One region of the Kocuria rosea genome, then DNA from elsewhere that is predicted to be linked to it. Evidence: riboswitches for the same ligand, from Rfam matches in the RefSeq annotation. Region 1 holds a riboswitch; each other region holds the start of a gene.
What was found. A riboswitch is a leader RNA that binds a small molecule or an ion and turns the genes downstream of it on or off. The one in region 1 is predicted to bind S-adenosylmethionine.

Region 1 (5,164 bases):
CTGCGCCCACTGCCGGGCGTAGGCGTAGACGTCCACCACGGTCTGGGCGGCCTCGGGCTGCTCCTCGAGGAAGCTCTCGTGGGCGTTGAGGAAGCCGTAGGTGTTGAAGTCGACGTTGCGGTAGAACAGCTCCGCGCCGTTCTCCTCCGCGGCGGCCATGATCGGGTCGAGCCCGGACCAGGCGTCCACCTGGCCGTTCTCCAGGGCGGCGCGGCCGTCGGCGTGCTGCAGGTTCTGGATCGTGACGTCCCCGGCGTCCACACCGGCCTCGTCGAGGGCCTGGAGCAGGAAGAAGTACGGGTCGGTGCCCTTGGTCGCGGCCACGGTGCGGCCCTCGAGGTCCGCGACCTCCTGCACCTCGCTGCCGGCGGTGGTGACCAGGGCGGACCACTCCGGCTGCGAGTAGAGGTCGATCACCCGGATCGGGGTGCCGTTGCTGCGGGCCAGCAGCGCCGCGGAGCCCGCGGTGGAGCCGATGTCCACCGCCTCCGCACGCAGCGCCTCGTTGGCCTTGTTCGACCCGGCGGACTGCACCCACTCCACCTCGATGCCCTCCTCGGCGAACGCGGTCTCGAGCCAGCCCTTCTCCTTGATCACCACGGAGAGCGGGTTGTAGGTGGCCCAGTCCACGCGGACGGTGCCGTCCCCGGCGGCCTCCGCGGGCGGCTCACCGGAGCCCTCACCGGCCATGCACCCGGTCAGGCCCAGGGCCAGGACGGCGGCGAGTGCGGGGACGGTGCGGACGGAGCGCTGGGGCAGGGGCATGGCGGAGCCTTTCGTGGTGGACGGACGGTGCCGGGCGGCGCGGGCGGGTGCCGCCGCTGGTCCGGGGAGGGGAGTCGGGGTGGGGGCGGGCCGCGTCAGCGGGTCGCGGGGTGGTGGGTGTCGACGCCGAGGTGGCCGAGGAGCTGCACGCGCAGCTCGGCGAGGACCTCGGAGGCCCGGTCCCGGGGGCGCTCGCCGGGGACGGCGAGGATCGTGCTGATCGAGGCCGGGGCGGTGGGCCCGGTCCGGCCCAGGACCACGATCCGGTCCGCGAGCTGCAGCGCCTCGTCGACGTCGTGGGTGACGAGCAGGACGGTGGTGGGCTGGGCCGCGTGGATCGTGAGCAGCAGGTCCTGCATCTGCAGGCGGGTCAGGGCGTCGAGCGCGCCGAAGGGCTCGTCGAGCAGCAGGACCCCGGGATTGCGGGCCAGGGCCCGGGCCAGGGACGCGCGCTGGGCCATGCCGCCGGAGACCGCGCGGGGACGGTGGCCGGCGTGCGCGGTGAGCCCCACCAGGCGCAGCAGGTCGTCGATCACGGCGTCCCCCTCGTCCCGGGGGAGTCCGCGGGGCAGGCCCAGGCGGACGTTCTCGCGCACCGAGCGCCACGGCAGCAGGCGGGGCTCCTGGAAGGCGACCGCGCAGCGCGGGTCGATGCCGGACACGGGGGTGCCGTCGATGAGCACCCGTCCGGCCGAGGCGGTGTCGAGCCCCGCGGCGGCCCGCAGCAGCGTGGACTTGCCGCACCCCGAGGGCCCCAGGACCGCCAGGACCTCGCCGGGCCGGGCCGTGACGTCGACGTCCTGCAGGACGTAGTGGGTCTCGCGGCCGGACGGGAAGGCCTTGCCGACGCGCTCGAAGGCCACGGAGAAGGCGCGCTTCGCGGTGCCCGGTGCGGTGGCCGGCGCAGAGCCCAGCAGGGAAGTGCTCATGATCAACTCCATCGGTCCTGGCATTAGCACCTCGCACGGAGGATCAGACGGATCCGTGCCGGTTGCTGCGACGTCGACGAGCCAGGTCTCTCAGCCGCTCCGGATGGTTACACCACCAATTGAACGTCCTCGGCGTGTTCCCTGGCAAATCCGTCGCATCCGTGGTGATCGCGACACATCGCTGGCACGGGAGCCCTCCGTGCCCCACCATGGACCCATGACGAGCCGCAGAAGCCCGGCCCGGGCGGACCTGGTGCGCGACGCCTGCGCGGCGTTCGGCGCGGTCCTCGACGGGCTCGGCGACGACGACTCCTGGGCCGCCACGGGCTGCCCGGGGTGGTCGGTCCGGGACCTCACCCACCACTGCGCGATGGACGCCCTGCGGGGGCTGGTCGCGCTGCACACGCCCACCACCGCCCGCCCCGACCGGGACGCCGCGACCTACTGGACCGACTGGGGCGGCGATCCCGCGGGGGCCGCCGAGGCCCGGCGCCACACCCGCGTGGCCGCGTCCATGGTCCTGGACTGGGAGCCGGTGCGCGCCCTCCACCGCGAGACCACCCGGGCGCTCGTGCACGCCGCGCAGCACTGCGGCGACGGCGCGGTCCGCACCCAGGGGCACGTGCTGGGCGTCGAGGACCTGCTGAGCACCCTCGCGGTGGAGGCCACGGTCCACCACCTGGACCTGATCCAGCACCTGGACGGCTCCCCGGGTCCCGCCGTGGACGGGCTCGCCGAGGTCCGCCGGGTCCTCACCGACCTGTGGGAGCGGGAACCGCTCGAGCACTGGAGCGACGAGCACTTCGCCCGCGTGGGCACCGGCCGGGCGGAGCTGACCGCCCAGGAGCGTGCGGAGCTGGGCGCGCACGCGGACCTCCTGCCGCTCTTCTCCTGACCCTCCCCCCTCCGCGAGGTCGCCGACACGTGCAATCCCGCGGAGGAAGAAGGAGGGGGAACGGGTTCCGTGCCAGGCTGGGGGCATGAGCCGCAACGACCCCGCCGTCATCGACCGCCTCATGACACGGCCCGGCCGGTGGGCCGTGGTGGGGCTGACCGGCAACACGGCCCGTCCGGCGCACTCGGTGGCGAAGCGGATCCGGGACGACCTCGGCATGACGATCGTCCCGGTCAACCCGAAGGGCGAGCCGGTGCACGGCGAGCCCGGCCACCGCACGCTCGCCGAGGTCCCGGGGCCGATCGACGTGGTGGACTGCTTCGTGAACTCCCGCCGCGTCGGCGCGGTGGTGGACCAGGCCATCGCCGTGGGCGCCGCCGCGGTGTGGCTGCAGCTGGGCGTCGTCGACGAGGACGCCGCCGCCCGGGCGGAGCGGGCCGGCCTCGACGTGGTCATGGACACCTGCCCCCTGATCGAGCTCCGGTCCCTGCTCCGGCGGGGCTGGACCCTGGACCCGGGCCGGACCCCGCCGCTCGCCCCGCCCGGCTGAACGACCCGGCTGAGCGACCCGGCGGAGCCGCCCGAACCGGGTGGGCGCAGGCCCGATGCGGGCCGGGACCGTCCCCGTGCGGCGGGACCGCACAGGGGTTGCACCCGGTCAGGGGCCACCCGCTAAGCTGTCCCCCGACGACGATGACGAGTCCCGACACGAAGCTCTGGCTGGTCGGGCGGCAACCCTCTCCCGTAGCGGGGTGCCCCAGATGAACATCGGGCCGCGGTGCACGTGTTCCGCGGCAAGTACGGCGCCCACCAGTGCGTCGGACCCGCGGGCAGGTCTCCACGACGCACGGGCGCGGGTCGGCATCGACCCGGGAGGAACACCCCATGAGCAAGCGCATCGCCCTGAACGCCTTCGACATGACCTGCGTGGGCCACCAGGCCCCCGGTCTGTGGAAGCACCCCCGCTCCCGGGCGGACGAGTACAACACGATCGAGTACTGGACGGACGTCGCCCAGGTCCTGGAGAAGGGGCTCTTCGACGCGCTGTTCCTCGCGGACGTCGTCGGGTACTACGACGTCTACCAGAACTCCGCGGCCCCGGTGATCCGGGACGCCACCCAGATCCCGGTCAACGACCCCTTCATGCAGATCTCCGCGATGGCGGCCGTGACGAAGCACCTCGGCTTCGGCGTGACGAGCGCGATCACCTACGAGCAGCCGTACCCGCTCGCCCGGAAGTTCGCGACCCTCGACCACCTCACGAAGGGCCGGATGGGCTTCAACGTGGTGACGTCCTACCTGAAGTCGGCCGCCGAGAACCACGGGCTGACGGAGCAGATCTCCCACGACGAGCGCTACGAGATCGCCGAGGAGTTCATGGAGGTCTGCTACAAGCTCTGGGAGGGCTCCTGGGAGGACGGCGCGGTCCGGCGCGACCGGGTCAACGGGGTCTTCGCCGACCCGGCGCTCGTCCACCCGATCCAGCACCACGGCAGGTACTTCGACGTCCCCGGCATCGGGCTGACCGAGCCGTCCCCGCAGCGCACGCCGCTGATCTTCCAGGCCGGGGCCTCCTCCCGCGGGCGGGCGTTCGCCGGCCGCCACGCGGAGGCGGTGTTCGTGGGCGGCATCCGCCCGGACCTGACCCGGGTGGTGACCGACAAGCTGCGCGACGAGGCGGAGGCCGGCGGGCGGAACCGGGACGACCTCAAGATCTTCGCCATGCTGCACGTGATCGTCGACGAGACCGACGCGAAGGCCGAGCAGAAGCGCCGCGACTACGAGCGGTACGCGGACACCGACGGCGCGCTGGGCCTCGTGGGCGGCTGGTCCGGGCTGGACCTGGGCCGCTACGACGAGAACGACGTCCTGGAGTACATCAAGACCGACTCGATCCAGTCCTTCCTGACCCCCTTCACCACGGCCGACCCGCACAAGAAGTGGACGATCAAGGAGGTCGCCAAGCACATCTCGATGGGCGGCATGGGCGTGCCGATCGTCGGGTCCCCGCAGACCGTGGCCGACGAGCTCGAGCGGTGGATCGACGAGGGCGGGCTGGACGGCATCAACCTCGCCTACCACGTGTCCCCGGGCTCGTTCGAGGACTTCGTGGAGTGGGTCGTGCCGGAGCTGCAGAAGCGCGGCCGCTACCGCACCGGCTACGAGGGCACCACGCTGCGCGAGAACCTCTACGGCAAGGGGCAGACCAAGGTGCTCGGCACCCACCCCGCCGCCGCGTTCCGGGGCGCCTACGCGGGCAGGCCCTCCGCCGCGGACACCCCCGCCCGCCAGCTGGCCCTCTGACCCCCGTCCCCTGACCCCGCGGCTCCGCCGGGAGCACGGGGCAGGGCACGGACGAGGGGCCCCCGCGTGCGGGGGCCCCTCGTCCGTGCCGCGTCAGGACGCCGGTGCGGCGCTCCAGCGCAGCAGGGCCGCGACGTCCGTGCCGTGGGGCAGCGCCCCCGGCGGCACGAAGACGGGGCGGCCGTCGGTCAGCACCGCGGCGCGCACCAGCGCGGCGTCGGCGGAGACCCGGCCCAGCACGCCGGCGCCCACGGCCTCCGACTCCTCCAGG
Region 2 (5,164 bases), 1.8 Mb from region 1:
GCGCGGGCAGCCGCAGCGCCATCCAGTCGTCCAGGTGGTTCTCCCCCTCGCGCAGGAACCACCAGCCGGCGAGGACGCCGGCCAGGACCGGCAGCACGACCACCACGAGCGCCCAGGCCGGGAGCTCGGCGGGCGGCAGCGCGGCGAGCGCCGGGAGCAGCGGCACGGGCCCGGCCTCGGTGCCCAGCGGAGAGGCGTGCGTGCCGGAGCCGAGCTCGAAGCCCGCGCCCGTGGCCCAGGCCAGGGCGTAGACCGCGAGGTTGGGCAGGTAGCCGAGCTGGAGTCCCGTCAGCGCGGTGTCCCCCGGCACGCCGGTGCCCAGCCGCTGGTAGACGCCCACCACGTCGTTCCAGTTCCAGAACAGGGCGGCGGCCAGCAGGGCGGCCCCGGCCCCGACCCCGGCCACGGCCGCGACGAAGCCGGCGCGCAGCACCGCCCACACGTAGGACCCGGCCCAGCGGGAGTACTGGCTCGTGCGCTCGACCCACGCGGCGGCGTTGACGCCGATCAGTCCCGGCAGCGACCGGGAGGCCCGGTACGCGCCCACGAAGCCGCCCAGGGCCACGGGGACGAGCGGGAAGACGGCGGCCGCGGCCGGGCTCGCCGAGACCTCCCCTCCGCTGAAGAGCAGCGCGGCGGCGGCGCCGAACGCGGAGTAGGCGGCCAGTCCGCTGAGGTACGGCTGCCAGAACTGGCCCTCCCAGCAGGCGCGGGCCAGCCGTCTCCCGGCGTGCCAGGAGAGGGCGAACGGCACCAGGGTGAGCCCGAGCGGGACGAGGTTGAGCGTCCCGGTGGTCGCGGGCAGCCCTGCGCCCGGGTCCAGGGCCACCTGGAGCGGGGTGAGGTGGGCGAGCAGCCACACGTGACCGGAGAGCACGAACCCGCCGGTCAGGCCGAGGGTGTCGAAGCCGTCGGCGAGCCACACCATGAGGACGGTCAGCAGGACCAGCAGGTAGGACACCACGGCCACGGAGCCGAGTTCCAGCACGCCCTGCAGCCACAGCGGCATGGGCACACCCCGGCGGTCCGGGCGTGCAGCGGGGGAGGACAGGCCTTGGGAGTTCATCACCGACCATCCTCCCACGCCCGGGCGGCACCCCGGCCGAGGCTTCACGGCGCCTTCACCGGCGGGCCACGCCCCGCTCGCCGTCCGGTCGCCCGGCCCCGGCAGGCTCGGGAGCATGAGAGTCGCCGTGGTCGCCGAGCAGTTCCTCCCCCACCTCAACGGAGTCACCCACTCGGTGCTGCGGGTCGTCGAGCAGCTGGTCGCCGGCGGGCACGACGTCGTGGTCGTGGCGCCCTCCTACGAACCCGCGCCGCTCGGGCGCCCGGCGGAGCAGGTCGTCGAGGACCTCGACGGGGTGCCGGTGCACCGGCTGCCAGCCGTTCCGCTCACCGGCTACCCCGCCGTGCGGGTGGCCGGCGGGACCGTGGCCCGGGTGCGGCGGCAGCTGGAGCGCTTCCGGCCTGACGTGGTCCACGTGGCCTCCCCGTTCGTGCTGGGCCGCCGGGCGATCCTGGCGGCCCAGCAGCTCGGGGTGCCGTGCGTGGCGGTCTACCAGACCGACGTGCCCGGCTACGCGGCCAAGTACGGGGCCCCGTTCCTCGAGCAGCTCCTGTGGGGGCACGTGCGCTCCATGCACAACCTCGCCACGCTCACGCTCGCGCCGTCCACCGCGGCGGTCCGGCAGCTCACCGAGCACGGCGTCCAGGACGTGCACCTGTGGCGGCGCGGGGTGGACACCACCCGCTTCTCCCCCCGGCACCGCGACGAGCGGTGGCGGGAGGAGGTCGGCGGCGGCCGGCGGATCGTCGGCTACGTGGGCCGGATCGCCCCGGAGAAGCAGGTCGAGGACCTCTCCGCGGTCGCGGACCTGCCCGGCACCCGCCTGGTGGTCGTGGGCTCGGGCCCGGAGGAGGACGCCCTGCGCCGCCGGCTCCCGCAGGCCCACTTCACCGGGCGCCGCAGCGGTGCCGACCTGGCGCGCATCATGGCGTCCTTCGACGTGTTCGTCCACCCCGGCGAGTTCGAGACGTTCTGCCAGACGATCCAGGAGGCCATGGCCTCGGGGGTGCCGGTGGTCGCGACCGGCCGGGGCGGTCCCCTCGACCTCGTGGACCGGTCCCGCACCGGCTGGCTCTATCCCCCGGGCGACCTCGGGGCGCTGCGCGGGTACGTGGCGGATCTCCTGGGCGACGAGGCGAAGCGGGCCGCGTTCGGCGTCGCGGCGCACGCGGCGGTCCAGGGCCGGACGTGGGACGTGCTGGTCGGGCAGCTGCTCGAGCACTACGAGCGCGCCGTGGCGCTCTCGGCGCAGGGGCAGGGGCGCAGCCGCCGGCACCGCCGGGCCGTCTGAGGGCTACCGGCGGGCGGGGGACGCGTCCAGCACGGGCGCCCCGGTGCCGGCGTACCGCCCCGGCTCCGCGGTCAGCACGGTCAGCCCGTGGACCAGGGCCGTGGCCGCGGTGAGCCCGGCGAGCGGATCGGCCGCCCCCGTCGCGGCCAGCGCTCCCCACGCCCGGGCCACGGCGGCGTCCGCGGGGAGGACCCGGCCCGGGAAGCGCAGCTCGAGCTGCTCCGCCCACAGCGTCTCGTCGGGCCGCTCGGCGAGCAGCTCCCCGAGCACCGTGGCGGGCAGGAACAGCCGCCGGTGTCCGTGCCGGCGCAGGACCTCGGCCAGCTCGGGGCAGCGCTCCGGGGTGCGCACCCCCAGCAGCACGGAACGGTCCAGGAGGAGGTCCACGGCGGCGGGCCTCAGGCCGCGGCGGCGAGCTCCCCGCGGGCCGGAGCCAGCAGGAAGTCCACGAACTCGGTGCGGACCTGCACCACGCGGGCGTAGTCCTCGACGCTCATGGCGGAGACGCTGATCGCCGGGACGCTCGGCGCGGGGTCGCGGCGGGTCCCGTCCCCGGTGGCCGGGACGGCGTGGGAGGGCTGGGGGAACGCGCCCGTGCGGGCGGCGGAGTGGCGGAGGTCGGACATGACCGGGATCCTTCGTGCGCTCTTGCTCGCACCGGGTACCGCTGCTGCGGCGATGCGAGCCGCTTCGTCATCCGAACCACCCGTGAACATGGGGTTGGTGCCCGGTCAAGTCGGAGCTTGCCGACCGGGTCTCTTGAAGCTCTCCCCATTGAACCACATCGGCCGAACCGTGTCCGCGTGCGGCGACCCGGCCGGATCCGGTGCCCCCTCCTGTGCACAGGCCTTCCCCGGGGTGTCACCGCCCGGACATCTCGACGACACATCGTTGCGCTGGAATGGGTCCCGTAGTACCGGGGACGGCGCAGGCGACGGCCCCGCGCATTACGTTTCAGTGACACAACTCACGACTCGCTTGTCGAGGTGTCGGTGCCGCGGGGTAGCCTGAACCTGCTTCTCGAGATGCGGCGTCCACGCCCTCGGCCGGAGATCGACGATCCCCGGCGGAACCGTGGAGGGGCTCCGACCCGCTGCGCGCCAACCCGATGTTCCCGGGTGGATCGGATGACGAAGCGGCGGGCAACGCCATCGGATGCCTGCAAGAACGTCAGGAGAAAACATGACCATGTCCGAAGAAAGAACAGCCATCACCACCGACCAGCGCGAGGAGTGGATCGACGTGACCGTCACCGCCCTCCCCGATCTCCACCTCGTCCGTCTCACGTCGACCGACGGGGACGTGCAGGAGTACCTGAGCCCCGAGGCCGACGACCTGGCCGCCGCGGCGGAGCACACGGAGGGTACGGCGCAATGGTGCGCCAAGTACCGCCAGCTCCTCGTTCCCGGAGCCCTCGCGGCGACCGGACGGCACCCGTTCTTCAAGCTCCACCCCTCGTCCCTCCCGCTGTCGGCATAGCCGGCGGACAGGAGCGCACGGAGGCCGCAGCCCGTCGGGCTGCGGCCTCCATCGTGCGGGAGGACGGTGACGTCCGGAGCGCCGGTGGGACCCGCGGGGTGCTCACTCGAGGCCGTAGTCCCCCGCCGAGCCCCAGCCGCCGCCGGCCTCGTCGGCGGAGCCGTCGAATCCCCACTCGGAGGCCTCGACCTCGAACGGCACGGAGACGTCCAGCTCGGCGTCGGAGACCCGGTTCACCACGAAGGGGTCCTCCGGCTCCTCCGCGGCGGGGAGCGGATCGGGAATGGTCACGGCGCTTCCTCCCGGTGCTGCTCGGCGGGTACGACGACAGAACCGCCGCCGGGCGCAGCCCGACGACGGTTCTGGAGGATCAACGGGCCGGAGCCCGCGGAAGATCCTTAGGAGATGACGTTGATGTTCGCAGCCTGGGGGCCCTTGGGGCCGTCCTGGGTCTCGAACTCGACGCGGTCGTTCTCGTTCAGCGAGCGGAAGCCGTTCGAGTTGATCGCGGAGAAGTGGGCGAAGACGTCCTTGGAGCCGTCCTCGGGGGTGATAAAGCCGAAGCCCTTGTCAGCGTTGAACCACTTGACGATACCGGTAGTCATGGGAGACCTGATCCTTCATGAGATGAACGTTTCCCGACGTTCGAGAAACAAAACAGTTGTGATGCATGGAAAACGTCTTCTCAGAAAAACTGCTGCACCCGAGTGGGCCGAACTGCTTGAAAGACAAAAACGAACCTCAACAACTGCGGACTACTCTACACGAGATCCGGCGCCGCACCACCCGGGACGGGGCGCCGGACCCGGCCCGGCACCGGGGACCGCTCAGACCGGCGGGGCGCCGAGCTCGATGAGGAGCACTCCGCCGGCGATGAGGGCCACCCCGGCCGCCGTCACCCAGGTGAACGGCTCGCGGAACAGGACCCGGCCGGCCAGTGCCGTCAGCGCCACGCCGGAGGCCGACCAGATGCCGTAGGCGACGCCCAGCGCCATGCCCTCGGCCAGGACGAGGCTCAGGCAGGTGAACGCCACCAGGTAGCCGACGGCCACGGCGGCGTACCAGCGGCGGCGGCCCCGGGCGGCCATCCGCAGGGACAGGGTTCCAGCGACCTCGGTGAGGATCGAGACACTGAGGAAGAGCCAGGCCATCAGGCCGCCTCCTCGGTCTCGCGGGCGGGGCGGCGGGAGCCGAGCTCCACGCAGAGCACGCCGGCCACGACCAGCACGATCCCGGCCAGCACGGCCGGGCTCAGCCGCTCACCGTAGACCACGGCCGCCGCCAGAGCGGTGAGCATCACCCCGAGGGCGGCCCACACGCCGTAGGCG
Region 3 (5,164 bases), 1.4 Mb from region 1:
CTGGCGGACCAGCGCGGAGTTCTGGTCGTTGACCCGCCGCCCGACCACCAGCTTCTCGTAGGCGCCCAGCAGGACGTCCGGGGCCGGCAGCGGGTACTCGTGGCCGGGGCCGGTGCCCTGCTCCTCGGGGGCGAGCAGCCGCCCGCTCGGGTCGACCATGCGGATCTCACCGCGGGCCGGGAGCATGTACTGCTCCGGTGTGATGCCGAAGCTCTGGGAGGCCCGGAGGATCGGGTCCTCGGGGGTCTCGACGGTCTGGCTCATGGTGTCCCCTCGGTCGGTCCCCGGTGCGGCCGCGGTCCGGGGAGGGCAGGAAGGTGGTGCGGCTCTGTCTCCCCAGTATGGGAACCGGGCATGGTTCGTATCCACAGAGTGGGGAAAATGCAGAAGTCTGAGACGGACAGTGCACCGCGCGTGGACGAAATGTTCTAGTGTGGCGTGGAGCACACGCATTCGTCCGACACGTTCCGGGCCCCGCGCCCGACCCGCCCCGAAGGAGCCCGCCGTGCCCTCGACCCCCGTGCCGCTGGACGAGACCGACCGGAAGATCCTCGCGGAGCTGTCCCGGGACGCGAGGCAGTCCGTGACGGCGATCGCCGCGGCCGTGCACGTCTCCCGCGCCCACGCCTACGCCCGGATCAACCGGCTCCGGGACGAGGGGGTGATCCTGCGCTTCAGCACCGTGATCGACCCGGTCCGGGCGGGCCTGCAGGCCTCCGCGTACGTGACGCTCAAGCTCCAGCAGAACACCTGGCGGGAGCTGTGCGCCCAGCTCCAGGCGATCCCCGCCGTGCACCACATCGCCCTGGTGGGCGGGAACTTCGACGTCATGCTCCTCGTGCGGGCCGTGGACACCGTGCACCTGCGGCAGGTGATCTTCGAGCACGTCCAGCAGCTGCCCGGCGTGGTGGACACCCAGACGTTCCTGATCTTCGAGGACATCGACACCCGGGCCTGACGCGCCGGCCCCGCGCCGGGCCCGGCGCGCACGGCCGGCGTCACGAACCGTCACGGTCGTCATCTTCCGACGCGGAGGGACACCCACTACCTCTGCGCATAGTGTTGTTCCAGCTTCACGAGACGTGACCGCCAAGCTCCGACTTGGTCACGCACCAACCCCATGCTCATTGGGTGGTTCGGATGAGGAAGCGGCCTGCATCTTCCGCGGCGTGCCCACCGGGCCCGCGCGGATGACCGGTGCGGGTAAGAGCAAGGCACAGGAGCAGCGCCATGTCCATCCCCGTGACCGACCACGACCTCGCGACCCGGCAGATCCACGCCGGCACCCACGACCAGGTCGTCCAGCGCACCCTGACGGTGCCGATCTACCAGACCGCGGCCTTCGAGTTCCCGGACTACGAGGCGGCCCGGCAGATGTTCGCCCAGACCCGGCCGGGCTTCACCTACACGCGCACCGGCAACCCCACGGTGGCCGTGCTCGAGCAGCGGATCAGCGACCTCGAGGGCGGCGCGGGCGCCGTGGCGACCGGTTCTGGCCAGTCCGCCGTGGCCGTGGCGCTGCTGGCCCTGCTCGGCCAGGGCGCCGGGAAGCACCTCGTGGCCTCCGAGAAGCTCTACGGGGGCACGGTGGACCTGCTCACCGACTCCTTCGCGGACTACGGCATCGAGGTCTCCTTCGTGGACCCCACCGCCCCGGGGGCGTGGGCCGCGGCCGTGCGCCCCGACACCCGCGCGTTCCTGCTCGAGTCCATCGGCAACCCGCTGGCCACCCTCCCGGACCTGCCCGGGATCGCCGACGTCGCCCGGGCCGCCGGGGTGCCCGTCGTCGTCGACAACACCCTCGCGTCCCCGGCCCTGTACCGGCCGCTGGAGAAGGGCGCGGACATCGTGGTGCACTCGGCCACCAAGTTCCTGGGCGGGCACGGCAACGCGCTCGCCGGGGCGGTCGTGGACGGCGGGACCTTCGACTGGTCCGCCCGGCCGGACAAGTGGCCGCAGTTCACCCAGGCCCGCGCCCGCTGGGGCGGACTCAGCCTCGTCGACAAGTGCGCCGCCGCCAGCCCCTACCTGCACCTGGTCCGGGCGAAGTACGTGCACGACCTCGGCACCACGCTCTCCCCGTTCAATGCCAGCCAGATCCTGCAGGGCACCGAGACCCTCGACCTGCGCGTGGCCCGCCACACGGCCTCGGCGCTGGCGGTGGCCGAGTTCCTGGCCGGGCACCCCGCCGTCGCCCGCGTCCACCACCCCGGCGTGCCCGGGGACCCCGGCGCCGGGATCGCGGCCCGGGACTTCCCGCGCGGGACCGGCTCCGTGTTCTCCTTCGACCTCGCCGCCCCGGACGGCGCCGTGGGCCCGTTCATCGACGCGCTCCGGCTGTTCAAGCTGGTCGCCAACATCGGGGACACCCGCAGCCTCGTGGCCCACCCGGCGGCCATGACGCACTGCCGCCTGACCCCCGAGCAGCGCCGGGCCGGCGGGATCGCCGAGACCACGATCCGGCTCTCGATCGGCCTCGAGTCCCCCCAGGACCTCGTGGCCGACCTCGGCCAGGCCCTCGACACCGTCGTCACCGCCGTCCAGACCACCCGGAAGTGAGCCCCGCCATGACGTCCCCCACCGAGACCCGCACCCGCCACCGGGGCTTCACGACCACCGCCGTCCACGCCGGCCAGGAGCCCGACCCGCTGACCGGGGCGGTCATCCCGCCGATCTACCAGACCTCCACGTTCGCCCAGGACGGGATCAACGTGCTGCGCGCCGGGCACGAGTACAGCCGCGGCTCCAACCCCACCCGCAGCGGCTTCGAGGAGCAGCTCGCGGCCCTGGAGCGCGGCGAGCGGGGGTTCGCGTTCGCCTCGGGGATCGCGGCAGAGGACGCCCTGCTGCGCGCCGTGCTGCGCCCGGGCGACCACATCGTGCTCGGCGCCGACGGCTACGGCGGCACCAACCGGCTGATCACCCGGGTCCTCGCCCCGTGGGACATCGGGCACACGCCCGTGGAGATCACGGACCTCGACGCCGTCCGGGCGGCCGTGCGCCCCGGCGCCACGAAGGTGCTGTGGCTCGAGACGCCGTCCAACCCGCTGCTCGGCATCGCCGACGTGGCGGCGTGGGCGCAGCTGGCCCGGGACGCCGGGGCGCTGCTCGTCGTCGACAACACCTTCGCGTCCCCGTACCTGCAGACCCCCCTCGAGCTCGGCGCGCACGCCGTGGTGCACTCCACCACGAAGTACATCGGGGGGCACTCGGACGTGCTCGGCGGCGCCGTGGTCGTGGGCGCGGCCCAGTGGCGCGGGGCCCCGCTCGCCGAGGCGGTCGGCTTCCAGCAGTTCGCCGCCGGCGCCGTGGCGGGCCCCCAGGACAGCTACCTGGCCGCCCGCGGGCTCAAGACCCTGAGCCTGCGGATGGAGCGCCACCAGGACAACGCGCAGCGGATCGCCGAGTGGCTCCTGGAGCGCCCCGAGGTCGCGCAGGTGCTCTACCCCGGGCTGCCCGGGCACCCCGGCCACGCGCTCGCCGCCGCGCAGATGCGCGGGTTCGGCGGCATGGTCTCCTTCCGGCTGACCGGCGGGGAGGCCGCGGCCCGGGCGGTGGCGGAGGGCACCCGGCTGTACTCGCTGTCGGTGAGCCTGGGCGGGGTGGAGTCCCTGGTCTGCTACCCCTCGGAGATGACGCACGCCTCCGTGAAGGGCACCGCGCTGGCCGTGCCCGTGGACCTGGTGCGGCTCTCGGTGGGCATCGAGGACGTCGAGGACCAGCTGGAGGACCTCGAGCGCGCGCTCACCGCCTGACCGGTCCTTTCCGCCCGGTCGGCTGCGCCGCCGGCGCCGCCGGTTCCGCCGGGTCAGCGGGCGGCGCCCGGTCCGCCCCCTGGGTCCGGCCTGACGGATGCGTCCGGCTCCGGCCAGGCCGGAGCCGGATCCTCCCGGCCGAGGAGCAGCCGGCGGACCAGGTGCACGAGCATGGCAGTGAACACCATCGCCCAGGCGCTCAGGGCCACCCACAGCCAGACGGCCCCGACCAGACCCACGATCGGCAGGTCGTCCGCGCGGCCCAGATAGATGCTGGCCACGGCGTACATCCCCAGCGGGAAGACCACACTCCACAGCGAGGACTCGTAGCGCAGCGGCACCCGGTGCACGCGGTGGCGCCACCACCCGGCCGCCACCAGGGCCGGGATCAACCAGGTGGCGAACGCCCAGAAGACCAGGCCCAGACCCGCCACGAGCCCGCGGACCACGGCGACCATCGGGGTGTCGGACATCTCCACGATCCGGGAGGCCGCCAGCACGGTGATGGCGCACGCGCCCATCGCCACCCAGTACGGCGGGGTCAGGTCGACCGGCCGCAGCGGATAGAGCATCATGCGCAGCGTCACGAGCACGCCCGCCGCGGCGTAGAGGAACAGCCCCACGGACCAGCCGGCGACCGCGACGACGGAGAGCACGTGCCGCCAGGCGTCGCTGCCCACCACCGGGTCCAGGGCCGCGGCGGCCACGGCCACGGACTGGCTGGCCACCACCCAGATGAACCAGGTCCCGTTGGCGGTGCTGACCACGGGGCGGGTGCGCCGGGAGAGCACCGCGCTCCACGGGACCACGTAGCCGAGGCCCAGCCACACCGCCCCCGCGAGTCCTAGGAGCGCGGCCGTGGCCCCGTGCCAGCCCGTCGTCGCGAGCCGGGACGCCAGCACGTTCGTGCCGGCCACGAAGGTGAAGAAGCCGAACGCGCGGCGAGGGTCGAGGAACTCCACGACGAACTCTCGCCGGAAGACGGCGAACCGCCAGACGGTGAGCAGGCACAGCGCCGCCCAGCTGCCCGCGCACACCGCGAGCAGGGCCGTGGACAGCGCGGCGAAGCCCTGCATCTGCAGGCCCACCGAGAGGATGCCGCTGGCCATGACGAGGGCGAAGTAACCGGGCGCCAGGCCGCGGACGCCGCCGAGGACACGTTGTCGGAGCGATTCGGCCACCTGCCCAGGCTACCGGGGCCCCGCCCGCGGCCCCGCCCCGTGCGGCTGCCGGGACGGTACTGCCCCGGCGGAACTAGCCTTGGACGCATGAGCACCGGCACCCGGAACGACGACATCAGCGCATCGCTCGAGCTCCCCGGGCCCGTGGTGAGCACCCACTGGCTGGCCGAGCACCTCCAGGACCCCCGGCTGGTGCTCGTGGACGCGAGCTCCACGCTCAACCGGACC
Region 4 (5,164 bases), 1.8 Mb from region 1:
TCGGCGAAGGCCGGTTCCACGGGGGCGGCCTGGGCGTCCGTGCCCAGCCCGGCGAGCGGGAGCAGCCGGACCCGCAGCGTGGTGTCCGCCCGGACGGAGACCACCAGGTGGGTGGCCGTCACGGCGCAGCCGTTGACGCGGACGGTGTCCGAGGCCGGCACGACGTCGCGCAGGGCCACCTCCGCGACCGGGCGGCCGAGGTCGGCCGGGTCCATGAGGGAGATCCGGGAGTTCGGGGCCTCGTGGTCGTGGGTCAGCAGGATCTGCTCCCGCCCGTCCAGCAGCAGGGGCTCCGCCTCGTAGAGCACCCGGTCGGTGCGGGGCAGCACCACCCGCAGCGGCGCGGCCGGGTCCGCGACCGGCTGGATGAGCTGCTCCGAGAACTCGGAGCACATGGCCTCCACCACGATCCAGCGCCGGTCCGCGGACAGGCCCGCCCCGAGCCACAGGCCGGGGTCGGCCTCCTCGTGGACGACGACGTCCTCGGCCACCGGGGTGCCCAGCTCGTGCCGGCGCAGCTGGTGGGGGCGCCAGGACTCGTCCACCACCGTGTAGTACACGGCGCGCGCGTCCGGGGTGAGGAAGGACCCGTAGAACGTCCCGGGGATCTCGTCGGCGAGCAGCGCCCCCGTGGTGAGGTCCCGGACCCGCAGGGTGAAGCGCTCGTCGCCGGTGACGTCCTCGGCCCAGGCCAGCAGCTCCCCGTCCTCGGAGACGTCGAAGCTGCCCAGGGAGTAGAACTCGTGCTTCGCGGCCTCCGCGTTGGCGTCGAGGAGCACCTGCTCCCCGGCCATGGGGGTGCCGGGCTCGACGACAGGCGGGGTCCAGTCCGCCAGCACGTCGCCGGTGGTCACGGCCGGGACCCGGCAGAACACCTGGTGCGCGCCGCCCTCCACGGTGCGGGCGAAGTACCACCAGGCGCCGCGCCGGCTGGGCACGGACAGGTCGGTCTCCTGGGTGCGGTCCTTGATCTCCCCGAAGATCGTCTCCCGCAGGCCCGTGAGGTGGACGGTGGCGGACTCCGCGTACTCGTTCTCCGCGGTGAGGTGGGCCAGCACCTCGGGGGAGTCCTTGTCCCGCATCCACTCGTACGGGTCGGAGAACACGTGGCCGTGGAAGGCGCGCTCGACGGGCTGCTGGCGGATCTGCGGGGGAAGGACAGTCATGGTCCCCATCCTAGGGAAGACGTCCCGGGTGGGGAGGGGCGGTCCGGGCGGGCCCGGGGGCGCCCGGCGCGGGCTGCACGGGGCGGCCGGCGGGCCGGTGCCAGAATGGCCGCATGAGCACCCATGCCCACCTCGCCCCGCGACCGCCCGCCTTCGGCTCCACCCGCGCCGACCTGTGGGTGCAGGTGCTCCTGGTGCTCGGGGTGTCCCTGGGCGCCTCGGCCCTCTGGGCGGTGCTGTCCCTCGCCGAGCACCTGGCGCGCGGACCGCTCTCCGAGGCGCAGGCCACGATGAACCCGCCGCTGAGCCCGCAGCCCCTCATCGACCTGCTGCGCCAGCTCACCGGGATCGCCCTGGACCTGGTGCCGGTGCTGCTCGCGCTCTACCTGCTCGCCGGCTCCGCCGGGGCGCTGGGCACGGTCCGCCGGCGGATCGGCCTCGACGCCCGGATGCCCCTCCCGGACCTGGGCCTCGGCACCGTGCTCTTCCTGCTCATGGGCCTGGGCACGCTGGCGCTCTACGGCGCCGGCCGGGCCCTGGGCGTCACCGCGGAGGTGACCACGTCCGGGCTCGCCGCGCACTGGTGGACGGTGCCCGTGCTGCTGCTCTCGGCCGTGCGCCACGCCCTGGTCGAGGAGGTCGTGGTGGTCGCGTTCCTGACCGACCGGCTGACCCGCATCGGGTGGAGCTGGCCCGTGGTGCTGGTGGTCACGGCCCTGTTCCGCGGCAGCTACCACCTCTACCAGGGGATCGGGCCCTTCCTCGGCAACGTGGTGATGGGCCTCGTCTTCGCGGAGCTCTACCGGCGCACCGGCCGGGTGATGCCCCTCGTCGTCGCGCACTTCCTGCTGGACGCCGTCGGCTTCCTCGGGGCCGCCCGGCTGCTGGGCTGAGCCCCGCCCCGCGGGGCGCGGCCCAGCCGCCGGGCACCGCGGGTCCGGCCGCGGACCGGACCGGGCCGGCCTCAGATGGTGACGGCGCCGTCCGGGGTGCTGAACGAGACGGAGAGCACCCCGGGGGTGCCGTCCGGATAGCGCCAGTCGACCTCGAGGTCCTCGAGCGCGGTCTCGACGGGGGCGCCCAGCCACTCGGCGACCCGCTCCGGGGCACCGGCGATGGTCATCCCCGCGAGCCCCACGTCCGTGATCCGCGCCTGGGACGGGTGCATCTCCGGGGCGGAGTCGAAGTGGATCATGAACGGCAGCTGCGGATCGGCGATCAGGCCCTTGACGCCGATCTGGTGCCACTCCAGGCACCGGCCGTCCGGGAACACCCGGTGGCCGGGCACGGAGCGGCGCCCCAGGCGCTGCTCGAAGGGGGCGAGGTCCTCGACCTCCACGACCCAGCCCAGCCAGCCGCCGCCGGCCGCGGACCGGGCCCGCACGGCCTGCCCGAAGGGGGCCTTCTCCGCCGCCGGGTGCTGGAGGACCTCGACGACCTCCACGTACTGGTGGTTCGTGAGCGGCAGGATCATGTTGCGGGTGCCGAAACGGGGGTGCACCCCGCCCTTGACCGGTTCGATCCCGAGCTGGTCGGCGATGCGCTCGGTGGTGGCCTCCAGGCCCTCCGGGCGGCAGGCGTAGGACACGTGGTCGACTCTCATGGGCACATCGTGGCACCCTGTGAGTTTCGTCTCCAAATCGGTCCGCGACGCGCCGGGCACCGTGCGGGCGGCACCCCGGCCGGGGCGTCACGCCCGACCCCGGCTTGACGCCGTGCGGGCCTGATCCGGAGAATGCTGTCCAGGTCATGAGCGCCAGCGTCCAAGCCCCAGCTAGCTGGCCGGCAACCCTCCACCGCGGTGGGGTGCCCTGGGTGAAGACCAGGCTCCTCGCGTCCGGCGAGCGAGCAAGCGCGGGTCCCCGGCGCCCGGCCGTTCCCGGCCGCACCGCCTCGGCCGGGACGGGACCCCTGAGATCCACAAGGAGTCCCACGGCATGTCCGATCTCCCCGCCTCCAGCACCGACGCCTCCGCCGCCCGCACCGACGTGGCCGCGGCCGAGCGCCCCACCCCCGAGAACCCCGGGGGCTGGGCCTTCGAGACCCGGCAGATCCACGCGGGGCAGAGCCCCGACCCGGTCACCGGCTCGCGCGCCCTGCCGATCCACCAGACCACGTCCTTCGTCTTCCCCGACGCCCAGACCGCCGCCGACCGCTTCGCGCTCGCCGAGCTCGGCCCGATCTACACGCGGATCGGCAACCCGACCACGGAGGTCGTGGAGAACCGGATCGCCGCCCTGGAGGGCGGCGTGGGCGCCCTCATGCTCAGCGCGGGGCAGTCGGCGACGACGTTCGCCGTGCTCAACGTCGCCGGCGCGGGAGACCACCTCGTGGCCAGCCCCAGCCTGTACGGCGGGACCTACAACCTCTTCAAGTTCACGCTGCCCAAGCTCGGCATCGAGACCACCTTCGTCTCCGACCCCGACGATCCCGAGGCGTGGCGGCGGGCGGTCCGGCCGAACACGAAGGCCTTCTTCGCCGAGACGATCCCGAACCCGCGCAACGACGTCCTCGACATCGAGACGGTCTCCGGGATCGCCCACGACCACGAGGTCCCGCTCATCGTGGACAACACCGTGGCGACCCCCTACCTCGTCCAGCCCCTGCGCTGGGGCGCGGACGTCGTGGTGCACTCGGCCACCAAGTTCCTCGGCGGGCACGGCACGGCCATCGGCGGCGTGATCGTGGACTCCGGGGCCTTCGACTACGGCCGCTACCCGGACCGCTTCCCCGGCTTCAACCAGCCGGACGAGTCCTACGGCGGCCTCGTCTACGCCGAGGCCCTGGGCGCGGAGGGGCCCTTCGGCGTCAACCTGTCCTACATCCTCAAGGCCAGGGTGCAGCTGCTGCGCGACCTCGGCTCGGCGATCTCCCCGTTCAACGCGTTCCTCATCGAGCAGGGCATCGAGACGCTGTCCCTGCGGATGGAGCGGCACGTGGCCAACGCCGGGACGGTGGCCCGCTGGCTCGAGGCCCGCGAGGACGTGCGCTCGGTGTCCTGGGCCGGGCTGGAGTCCTCCCCGTGGCACGAGCGGGCGCAGAAGTACGCGCCCCGGGGCGCCGGGTCGATCCTGGGCTTCGTCCTCGACGGCGGCCGGGAGGCCGGGGCCGCCTTCGTGGACGCCCTGACCCTGCACTCGAACGTCGCCAACATCGGCGACGTGCGCTCCCTCGTGATCCACCCCGCGTCCACCACGCACAGCCAGCTCCTGCCCGAGGAGCAGCTGGCCGCCGGCGTGGAGCCCGGCTTCGTGCGCCTGTCCGTGGGCCTGGAGCACATCGACGACATCCTGGCGGACCTGGAGCAGGGCTTCGCCGCGGCCGCGGCCGCGCAGGGAGGACAGGAGTGACCGTGACGGTCGTGAGGGGCTCCGGCGCCGGGACCGCCGTCCGCGAGGACGGCGTGCCGCGGGTCGCCGGGATCGGCGAGCTCGAGCTCGAGTCGGGCTTCCGGCTGCCCGACGTCCGGATCGCCTACGAGACGTGGGGGACGCTCGCCCCGGACGCCTCCAACGCGGTGCTCGTCGAGCACGCCCTCACCGGGGACACCCACGTGGCGGCCGGCCGGGCCCGCCCCGGCGCCCCCGAGGCCGAGCGGCGCGCCGCCGAGAGCGGCGGCTGGTGGGAGGGCCTGATCGGCCCCGGCGCCGCCATCGACACGGACCGGTGGTTCGTGGTCTGCACCAACATCGTGGGCGGCTGCTACGGGTCCACGGGCCCGGCGACTCCCACGCCGCCGAGCGTGGACCCCGAGGGCCGCCCCTGGGGCTCCCGCTTCCCGCTCATCACCGTCCGGGACTCCGTGCACGCCGAGGCGGCGCTGGCCGACGCCCTCGGCATCGACGCCTGGCGCCTGGTCATCGGCGGCTCCATGGGCGGGGCCCGCGCCTTGGAGTGGGCCGTGACCTACCCGGACCGCGTCCGGGCGTGCGCGGTGGTCGCCGCGTGCGCCCAGTCCAGCGCCGAGCAGCTCGCGTGGGGCCAGGCGCAGAACCTCG

Region 2: linked by a shared signal. The riboswitch ahead of EQG70_RS13420 (hypothetical protein) and the one ahead of EQG70_RS03600 (ABC transporter ATP-binding protein) in region 1 are both predicted to bind S-adenosylmethionine.
Region 3: linked by a shared signal. The riboswitch ahead of EQG70_RS15325 (O-acetylhomoserine aminocarboxypropyltransferase/cysteine synthase family protein) and the one ahead of EQG70_RS03600 (ABC transporter ATP-binding protein) in region 1 are both predicted to bind S-adenosylmethionine.
Region 4: linked by a shared signal. The riboswitch ahead of EQG70_RS12115 (bifunctional o-acetylhomoserine/o-acetylserine sulfhydrylase) and the one ahead of EQG70_RS03600 (ABC transporter ATP-binding protein) in region 1 are both predicted to bind S-adenosylmethionine.

Annotation. Positions count from the first base shown of each region.
Region 1 covers NZ_CP035103.1:782,383-787,546, forward strand. The annotation lists gene EQG70_RS03595 (aliphatic sulfonate ABC transporter substrate-binding protein) at 1-765, opposite strand, end outside; gene EQG70_RS03600 (ABC transporter ATP-binding protein) at 861-1,694, opposite strand; SAM riboswitch class I at 1,700-1,804, opposite strand; gene EQG70_RS18715 (maleylpyruvate isomerase N-terminal domain-containing protein) at 1,912-2,589, shown strand; gene EQG70_RS03610 (CoA-binding protein) at 2,675-3,139, shown strand; SAM riboswitch class IV at 3,282-3,396, shown strand; gene EQG70_RS03615 (LLM class flavin-dependent oxidoreductase) at 3,475-4,893, shown strand; gene EQG70_RS03620 (baeRF2 domain-containing protein) at 4,987-5,164, opposite strand, start outside.
Region 2 covers NZ_CP035103.1:2,922,224-2,927,387, forward strand. The annotation lists gene EQG70_RS13405 (cell division protein PerM) at 1-1,066, opposite strand, end outside; gene EQG70_RS13410 (glycosyltransferase family 4 protein) at 1,182-2,357, shown strand; gene EQG70_RS13415 (PIN domain-containing protein) at 2,361-2,744, opposite strand; gene EQG70_RS13420 (hypothetical protein) at 2,756-2,983, opposite strand; SAM riboswitch class IV at 2,997-3,122, opposite strand; gene EQG70_RS13425 (hypothetical protein) at 3,540-3,836, shown strand; gene EQG70_RS13430 (hypothetical protein) at 3,939-4,127, opposite strand; gene cspE (transcription antiterminator/RNA stability regulator CspE) at 4,235-4,441, opposite strand; gene EQG70_RS13440 (DMT family transporter) at 4,664-4,987, opposite strand; gene EQG70_RS13445 (DMT family transporter) at 4,987-5,164, opposite strand, start outside.
Region 3 covers NZ_CP035103.1:3,353,035-3,358,198, reverse strand. The annotation lists gene EQG70_RS15335 (thiamine pyrophosphate-dependent enzyme) at 1-264, opposite strand, end outside; gene EQG70_RS15330 (Lrp/AsnC family transcriptional regulator) at 506-958, shown strand; SAM riboswitch class IV at 1,072-1,193, shown strand; gene EQG70_RS15325 (O-acetylhomoserine aminocarboxypropyltransferase/cysteine synthase family protein) at 1,231-2,559, shown strand; gene EQG70_RS15320 (cystathionine gamma-synthase) at 2,568-3,755, shown strand; gene EQG70_RS15315 (tellurite resistance/C4-dicarboxylate transporter family protein) at 3,809-4,936, opposite strand; gene EQG70_RS15310 (sulfurtransferase) at 5,024-5,164, shown strand, end outside.
Region 4 covers NZ_CP035103.1:2,623,018-2,628,181, reverse strand. The annotation lists gene EQG70_RS12130 (S9 family peptidase) at 1-1,166, opposite strand, end outside; gene EQG70_RS12125 (CPBP family intramembrane glutamic endopeptidase) at 1,280-2,059, shown strand; gene EQG70_RS12120 (VOC family protein) at 2,131-2,769, opposite strand; SAM riboswitch class IV at 2,912-3,027, shown strand; gene EQG70_RS12115 (bifunctional o-acetylhomoserine/o-acetylserine sulfhydrylase) at 3,104-4,516, shown strand; gene metX (homoserine O-acetyltransferase MetX) at 4,513-5,164, shown strand, end outside.